One region of the Streptomyces luteosporeus genome, then DNA from elsewhere that is predicted to be linked to it. Evidence: riboswitches for the same ligand, from Rfam matches in the RefSeq annotation. Region 1 holds a riboswitch; the other holds the start of a gene.
What was found. A riboswitch is a leader RNA that binds a small molecule or an ion and turns the genes downstream of it on or off. The one in region 1 is predicted to bind cyclic di-AMP.
Positions count from the first base shown of each region.

Region 2: linked by a shared signal. The riboswitch ahead of ABD361_RS05520 (C40 family peptidase) and the one ahead of ABD361_RS23875 (transglycosylase family protein) in region 1 are both predicted to bind cyclic di-AMP.

Region 1 is NZ_BAAASL010000020.1:48,216-52,373, reverse strand. It holds gene eno (phosphopyruvate hydratase) at 1-1,035, opposite strand, end outside; gene ABD361_RS23875 (transglycosylase family protein) at 1,354-2,106, opposite strand; cyclic di-AMP (ydaO/yuaA leader) riboswitch at 2,111-2,285, opposite strand; gene ABD361_RS23870 (transglycosylase family protein) at 2,546-3,547, opposite strand; gene ABD361_RS23865 (cytochrome P450 family protein) at 3,738-4,158, opposite strand, start outside.
Region 2 is NZ_BAAASL010000003.1:345,535-349,692, forward strand. It holds gene ABD361_RS05510 (SRPBCC family protein) at 1-128, shown strand, start outside; gene ABD361_RS05515 (NADP-dependent oxidoreductase) at 222-1,148, shown strand; gene ABD361_RS05520 (C40 family peptidase) at 1,184-1,657, opposite strand; cyclic di-AMP (ydaO/yuaA leader) riboswitch at 1,661-1,811, opposite strand; gene ABD361_RS05525 (endo alpha-1,4 polygalactosaminidase) at 2,035-2,892, opposite strand; gene ABD361_RS05530 (spherulation-specific family 4 protein) at 2,889-3,596, opposite strand; gene ABD361_RS05535 (NAD-dependent epimerase/dehydratase family protein) at 3,593-4,158, opposite strand, start outside.

The sequences.
Region 1 (4,158 bases):
GGTCTCGGTCAGCGAGCCGATCTGGTTGACCTTGACCAGCAGGGCGTTGGCGGTGCCCTCCTCGATGCCGCGGGCGAGGCGCTCGGGGTTGGTGACGAACAGGTCGTCACCGACGAGCTGGACCTTGTCGCCGAGCTTGTCGGTGATGGTCTTCCAGCCGTCCCAGTCGTCCTCGAACAGCGGGTCCTCGATGGAGACCAGCGGGTAGGCCTCGACGAGCTCGGCGTAGTAGTCGGTCATCTGGGCCGCGGTGCGGTCCTGGCCCTCGAACTTGTAGACGCCGTCCTTGTAGAACTCGGAGGCGGCGACGTCCAGGGCGAGCGCGATGTCCTGGCCGGGGGTGTAGCCGGCCTCCTTGATGGCCTCGAGGATGAGGTCGAGGGCCTCGCGGTTGGAGCCGAGGTTCGGGGCGAAGCCGCCCTCGTCGCCCAGGCCGGTGGCCAGACCCTTGGCCTTCAGGACCTTCTTGAGGGTGTGGTAGACCTCGGTGCCCCAGCGCAGGGCCTCGGAGAAGGACTCCGCGCCGATCGGCGCGATCATGAACTCCTGGATGTCCACGTTGGAGTCGGCGTGCGAGCCGCCGTTGAGGATGTTCATCATCGGAACGGGCAGCAGGTGCGCGTTCGGGCCGCCGAGGTAGCGGAAGAGGGGCAGGTCCGAGGCCTCGGAGGCGGCGTGCGCGACGGCCAGGGAGACGCCGAGGATGGCGTTGGCGCCGAGCGAGCCCTTGTTGTCGGTGGCGTCCAGGTCGAACATGGCCTGGTCGATCAGGCGCTGCTCGGTGGCGTCGTAGCCGACCAGCTCCGGGCCGATCTGCTCGATGACGGCGAGGACGGCCTTCTCGACGCCCTTGCCGAGGTAGCGGTCCGGGTCGCCGTCGCGGAGCTCGATGGCCTCGAAGGCGCCGGTGGAGGCGCCGGACGGCACGGCGGCACGGCCCGTGGAGCCGTCGTCGAGGCCGACCTCGACCTCGACCGTGGGGTTGCCTCGCGAGTCGAGGATCTCGCGAGCTACGACGACGTCGATGGACGGCACGAGGGTCTCCTTCGTGTGTGTCTGGAGTTCTGCACCACGAGCCTAACGGGCCCCGCGGGCTCTCCCCGCGCTGGACCGGGCCACGGGCCGAAAATTGGCACAAATGCCGATATCACGGGATGAAAACCCAGTATGTTCGCTCAACGGACAGTCGTCGGGACACGGCCGGCACGGCGGTTCGAACGGCACCGTGGTTCGAACGGCGAAGCCCCGCTCCGGTGCGGCTCGGGGGGAAGCGCAGCGGAACGGGGCGGTCGTGCGGCCGGTCCCGGCAGCCGGGCGGCCACGGGCCGCCCGGCACCTTTCGACCGGCTCCGGTCAGCGCAGGTGCAGCTGCTGACCGGGGAAGATCAGATCGGCGTTGTCGATGACGTCCTTGTTGAGGTCGTAGAGCTTCGCCCAGCCACCGCGCACCTTCTGGGCGTCGGCGATGGTCCCGAGGGTGTCGCCCTCCTTGACCTTGTACTCGCCGTTGCCCTGCTTGACCTCGCGCGGCGCGGCCTTCTTGGCCGCCGCGGCCTCCTCGCCCGCGTCGTCGGCGTCCTGCTGCGCCGCCGCGGCCCGCTGGGAAGCGCTGTGGCGCTCGCTGCGGTCCGCGTGGTTCCTGGTGGAGTGGGCGCCCTCGGCGGAGGTGTTCTTGCGGGTCTTCTTGGTGTAGCCGGAGCCGGACTCGTCGTCGGAGGTGTCGACGTCGGCCTTGGCGCCGCCGGAGGTCAGGTTGCCCGCGCCGGCGCAGCCCCAGGCGCCCGGGCCCTGCATGGCCAGCAGGCGCTCGGCGGTGGCGATCTGCTGGGACTTGCTGGCGAGGTCGGCGCGCGGGGCGTACTTGGTGCCGCCCGCGGCCTTCCAGGATTCGTTCGAGAACTGCAGGCCGCCGTAGTAGCCGTTGCCGGTGTTGATGTGCCAGTTGCCGCTGGACTCGCACTGGGCGACCTTGTCCCAGGTCGAGACGGAGGCGGCGTTGGCGGAGGTCGCGACCATCAGCGGGGCGGCGACCGCGGCGCCGGTGACGCCGGCGAGCGTGACGATTCGGACGGCCTTGGACGGACGACGGTGCTTGCCCTTGGACATAAGTCGTTTTCCTCACCGACGCCTACGAGGTGAGCTGTCGGGTTCGGGCTGTGAGACTGCCCGGCCCGGTGCGAACACCGGGCTTCACCCCAAGCCGTCCGTCCCTGCGGTCCGCTGACCGCCGGTCCGTCCGGCACCTACCTTGGGTCCCCCGCTCCTGCCTACGGCGCTTGCGCGACGACTCCCCCGGCCGCCGGCAGGATTCGGCGTGGCGACCGTGGTGCTCGCGGTGGCGAGCGATGAAGACGGTAAGCACAGGCGGCCTGCGGGTTCAAACCCCACTTTTCAGCCAAGGCCGCCTCTGGTTACCGCGGGAAACCTGACGTTTCCGCAGGTGGCCCTAGGTGGACGCAAATCGGACGGACGCTCTCCGCCGCCGAGCCGAAGAGACCCATGTCTCACTTTCGACTGGAACGGACATTCGGCCCTTTCCGCATGGCTATTGACGGATATCCAGGCGCTGACCAGGGAGGATAAGGTCCGGATCAGTTCCGACAACTTTTTCGTTCTTCTGATACAGCGTCTGCCAGCCGCCGGAGACCGCGTGCTCCTGGGCGATCACTGACAGGTTGTCACCCGGCTGCACGGTGTAGTCGTTTGCGGCCGGGATGCCCGGCCGGGAATCGCCCCCGCGCGAGGGTCGCTGTGCGCCGTCGTCCGGACCGGTCGGGGTCGCGCGGTGGCGGCCCGAGCCCTCCGCCGCGCCGGCGTCCCCGGCGGACGCGCCGCCGGCTCCGGGCGTGCCCGCCGGGCCGGCGGAGCCGTCGGCCGGAGCCGACGGGAGGTCGGCGCCGGGCTCCTTGCGGTGCTTGCCCGGCCCGGCGTCCGGCGTGCCGCTCGCGGGAGCTGACGGAGTGCCACCGGCATCCGGCGTGTGCGAGGCGTCCGGGGTGGCGCCGGAGGGTGCACCGGAGCTGCCGGGCGCGGGCGTGGCCGTCCCGGAGGGCGACGTCGACGGCGACCCGGACGGCGTGCCGGAGGGCGCGGGGGTGGCATCGGGGGCACGGGAGGCGTCCGGAGCGGGAGAGCCGTGCTCCGGCGCGGGCTTGGTCGTGTGCTCCGGCGTGCGGCCGGTCTCGGCGGCCGGCGGCGGGGTGGCCTTGGTGCCCGGGTCCACCTCGGGCGCCCGCTCGCTGTGGGCGAGGCCCGCGCGCTCACCGCAGCTCGTCCACGGGCCGGCGCCCTGGGACTTGAGGATGCTCTCGGCGATGGCGATCTGCTGGGAGCGGCTCGCGAGGTCGGGCCGGGGCGCGTACGAGATGCCGCCGTACTGCTCCCACAGCTCCTGGGTGATCTGCAGGCCGCCGAAGAAGCCGTTGCCCTGGTTGGCGCTCCACATCCCCCCGCTCTCGCACTGGGCGACCTTGTCCCAGGTGCCCGCGTCGGCCGCGGTGGCGCTGGTGGCAGCCAGCAGCGGCATGGCGACGCTGGCTCCCGTCACCCCCGCCGCGAGCACGATGGCGGGGACCTGACGGGGACGGCGATGTCTACCAGTGCCTGAGCGCATGTTCGGGCCCTCTCGGGTAGGCGGCTTCGGATGGTCGTCGAACATAGCGACGGCCCCCAAGAGTCACAACCCGGTGTAGCGGAGGTCACGCTGCGATAACCGCGGGGTGACCGGACGTCATGTGCTAAGGGCGTGCGGGTGCCTGCGCGGGCGGACGCGCCGTGAATTCCACGGGCAGCGTGCGCAGGCCGCGCATGATCAGGCCGCCGCGCCAGCGCAGGTCCTCCGGTGCGGCGGCGAGCCGGAGGTCGGGCAGCCGGCGCAGCAGGGTGGCGAGCGCGGTCTGCCCTTCGAGGCGGGCGAGCGGTGCGCCGAGACAGTAATGGATGCCGTGTCCGTAGCCCAAGTGCTGGTTGTCGCGGCGGGAGAGGTCCAAGGCGTCCGGATCGGCGAACCGTTCGGGGTCGCGGTCGGCGGCCGCCAGCACCACCAGGACGGGGTCGCCCTCGGCGATCCGCTGCCCGCCGATGACCAGGTTTTGGGTGGCAAAACGCCAGGTCGCGAGCTCTACGGGGCCGTCGTAGCGCAGCAGTTCCTCGACCCCC
Region 2 (4,158 bases), on a different contig from region 1:
TCAGCGTGGCCATCGCCCGGATGCCCGATCGCGAGGAGGAGCTCGTGGCCATGCGGCTGGAGGAGTTCAAGGCGGGCATGCGCGCCACCCTCGAAGGCGTCAAGCGGCTCGCCGAGGAAGGGGCGTAGGCGCCGGCACCGGAGCACGGTATCCGGGTGGCGGTCCGGCCCGGCCTGGCGGCGAATCGGCCGGTCGTCGATCAAGGTGATCACATGACGACGATCAAGGCGATCTCCTTCAGCTCGTACGGACCGGCCGACGTCCTGCGGCCGGTCGAGGTGCCGCTGCCCGTCCCCGGGCCGGGACAGGTCCGCATCGCGGTGCGCTGCGCCGGCGTCAACCCGCTCGACCACAAGCTGCGCAGCGGTGCCATGGCCGGCACCTTCCCCCTGGAGCTGCCGCACGTCCCCGGCGTGGAGGCGTCCGGCCTGGTCGAGGCGGTGGGGGAGGGCGTGACGCAGGTACGGGCGGGGGACGCCGTGTTCGGGCGCACCGTGACCGGCGCCTACGCCGAGCAGGCGCTGGCCCGGGAGGACCAGGTCGTCATCAAGCCCGTCTCGCTCGCCTGGGAGGAGGCGGCCGCCCTGCCGGTGGCCGCCGAGACGGCCCGGCGGGTGATGGAGCTGCTGGACCTCGGCGACGGCGAGACGCTGCTCGTCCACGGCGCCGCCGGCGGCGTGGGCACCCTGGCCGTGCAGTTCGCCCGGGCCCGCGGGGTGCGGGTCATCGGCACGGCGAGCGAGTCCAACCACGCCTACCTGCGCGGCCTCGGGGCGATCCCGGTGACGTACGGGCAGGGGCTCGCCGAGCGGGTGCGCGAGGCGGCCGCGCCCGGCCGGGTGGACGCGGCGCTGGACGCCGTGGGCAAGGGGGACGCCGTGTGGGTGTCCGTCGAGGTGACCGGCGGCGCCGACCGGGTGGTGTCGATCGCCGACGCCGAGGGCGCCCGGCTGCACGGGGCCCGCTTCAGCTCGGGCGGCCGGGAGGTACGGCCGGTGCCCGCGCTGAACGAGGCGCTGGCCCTGCACGAGGCGGGGCTGCTGCAGCTGCCCGTCCACCGCCTCTACCGCCTGGAGGAGGCGGCCGACGCGCACCGGGAGAGCGAGCACGGCCACCTCACCGGAAAGATCGTCCTCGCCGTCGCCTGACGGCGGCCGGCGAGGACGGGAGGCCGGGGCGGGGGTCAGCCCACCCGGCCGTACCAGACGCTGCCGGTCCAGATGCGTTCCTTGCGCACGGTGGTGCCCGGCTTGGGGGCGTGCCAGATCGTGTTGCTACCCGCGTAGATCCCGACGTGGTAGACGTTGCTGCCGGAGTGGAAGAACACCAGGTCGCCCGGTGTGCGGGAGCCGGCGGAGATGTGCCGGGTGCGGTTGTACTGGTCGGCGGCGGTGCGCGGCAGGTTCTTGCCGGCCTTCTTGAACGAGTACAGGGTCAGGCCCGAGCAGTCGAAGCGGTTGGGGCCGGTGGCGCCCCACTGGTAGGGGGAGCCGGCCTTGGAGGCCGCGATCCTCAGTGCCTGCTCGCCGGTGGTCGCCGCCGAGGCGCCGGGGGCGAGGCCGGGAACGAGGACCGATGCCGCGACGGTGGCGGCGGTCAGGGCCGACGCGGTGGCGGCCCGGGAAACGAGTGCAGGTATGCGAGGCAACGCAGACATGCCACAGCCCTTCGGCATCCGCCTGCGAAAGATGACCTGTCGGGTTCGGGCTGCGAAGTTGCCCGGCCAGCATCTGGCTTCACCCCAAGGACCACCGCGTTCGTGGTCCGTACCGCTTGGGTCTCCCGCTCCTGCCGATCGACGAATCGATTCCGCACCCGGTGCGGCGGCAGGACTCGGCGTTCCGCCCGGGTGGCCCGCCTCGGTGACGGGATCTTGTGTTCGACGAGAGATCCTGCACCATCGCCCGCCCGGATTCCGTACCCGGAGCGGCAATTGTGAACTTCTTCACTTCGGGCGAAATGGTGCAACCATCACCTGTCCAGACCGCCTGTCCTGCGACGGAAGGCGGGCTACCGCGGGTAGGTGACGGCCCGTCAGCACGGCTCGCGCCAGGCGTCCAGCTCCAGCTTCTTGCGCATCGAACTCAGCCCCAGCCGCTTCGCCGTGCCGCAGAATTTGTCCGTCGGAAGGTCGTATTCGACGTGGAAGACCGCTTTGTTCTCCTTGATGAAGGGGGTCAGCTTCTCGCACTCCTTGTACTGCGCGCACTGCTCGTTCACCGCGAAGTCGAAGTCGCCCACCAGCGCGGGAATCTGCTCCAGGTCGTTCTTCAGCCCCACCGCGAGCCCGCGCTCGTGCGCCAGCCGCGCCAGCATCCGGTTGAACGCCAGCTGGTGGGCGGCCGTCAGCGGAAATCCCGTGCCGTTGCGGAACCCCTCCGTCAGATCCGGCTCGACCGCGTCGAAACCCTTCTGACGGCACATGTCCATGCGGGCGGCCATGAGCGGCCGCAGCTCGTCCAGACGGCGGATGTCCAGCCACTTCTCGCCGTCCCAGCCCTTGTTCTTGCGGCCCAGCAGCCCCTTGGGGAACGCGTCCTTGTCCGGCCGGAAGTCCTCCCACGCACCGGCGTTGATGTAACAGATCACCTTCCGGCCGCGGGCGTGCAGCGCCGCCACGGTCTCCGCCGTGTTCTCGAAGCCGTCGATGTCGTAGACGGGCACGTCGAGGGAGGTGTCGGCCGCGGCGAGCTTCCCGCCGAGCTGCCACTGCCAGGCCGTGCCCGGGCGCGGCTGCCAGCGGTCACCGGGCCGCCCCGAGGGGGCCGGCGCGGTGGCCGTCGGCCTCCCGTCCGGCTCGCCGTCCTCGTCCTCCTCCGGCGCCGACGAGCAACTCGCCAGCACCAGCAGCAGCACGCCCAGCAACCCGGCCCGTAGGCGCCGGTCCTTCACCGCGTCCCTCCCCGTTCCTGTTCCCGTTCCTGTTCCTGCATCTCCTGCGCACCGGCCGGCGGCGGGGCGCTGCGCCACGGGTTCGCACCCGTGCCCGGCACGGCGCAGTGCACGCCCGCGCCGCGGACCGCGGCCGTGCGGGCCACCTCGTGCGCCCGCCCCTCGGGCACCGCGTGCACCAGGTGGCAGAAGCGCTCCGGCGGATGGTCGGCCGTCCACGCCGGCACCCGCGCCCGGCGGTAGTCCTCCCACGTCCCCTCGAAGGTCACCAGCACATCGGCCAGCTCCGCGTACCCGGGGTCCGGGTGCGTGCCCGGGTTGAGCACGGCGCTGCGGGCGCCCAGCACCCGCGCGGCCAGCACCAGCCGGCGGTAGCGGGGCAGGTGGGCGGCGTGCACCGGCACCTGGTCGAGGAAGACCCCGTCCACCTCGTACCACCGGCGGTGCCGGCGCACGTCGGCGACCACGGCGCGGGTGCGCCGCCGGCCGTACCCGGTGTCGACGTACCCCAGCAGCGCGACGCCCGCGGCGCGCAGCCGTCCGGCCACCGCACGGAAGGCCGGATCGGGCCGGTCGCCGGGACCGTCGGCCGCGTTGAGCACCACCGCGTGCAGGCGCGGGGCCTCGCGCAGCAGGGCCTCCCACGCCTGTGGCCCCTCGCCGGGATGGACGTACAGCGGGACCAGCAGCCGCCCGGACGTCACCGGACGTACTCCTCGGGCCGGTCGCGCACCTCGGCCCACAGATCCGCCAGGGACTCCTCCAGCGAGCGGCGCGGGGTCCACCCCAGGCTGCGGGTGACGGCGGTGGTGTCGGCCTGCTGCCAGGGCACGGCGGCCGAGCGCGGCGAACCGTCGCCCTGCTCGTCGACGCGCTCGCCCACGTCCCCCGTGAAGCCGCCCGCCCGCAGCAGCCCCTCGGCGACGTCCCGTACGAGACGGGCCGTGCCGCTGCCGACGTTGAGGACGGCGGGCAGCGGCCGGGGCGCGGTCACGGCCCGGGCGACGGCCTCCGCGACGTCCCGTACGTCGACGAAGTCGCGGTACGCCGACAGGTCGCCCGTCTTCACCCGGCCGTCGGGGCCCGCCGCGCGCGGCGCGGCGGCCAGCCGGCCGGGCAGGGAGGCGGCCGGGGCGCCGGGGCCGACGGGGTTGAACACCCGCAGCACCACCGCGTCCAGGCCGGATCCGGTCACCGCGAGGGTGCCGGCGAGCTTGCTCGCGCCGTACAGCCCGGCCGGGCGCGCCGGGCCGGCCTCGGCCGCCG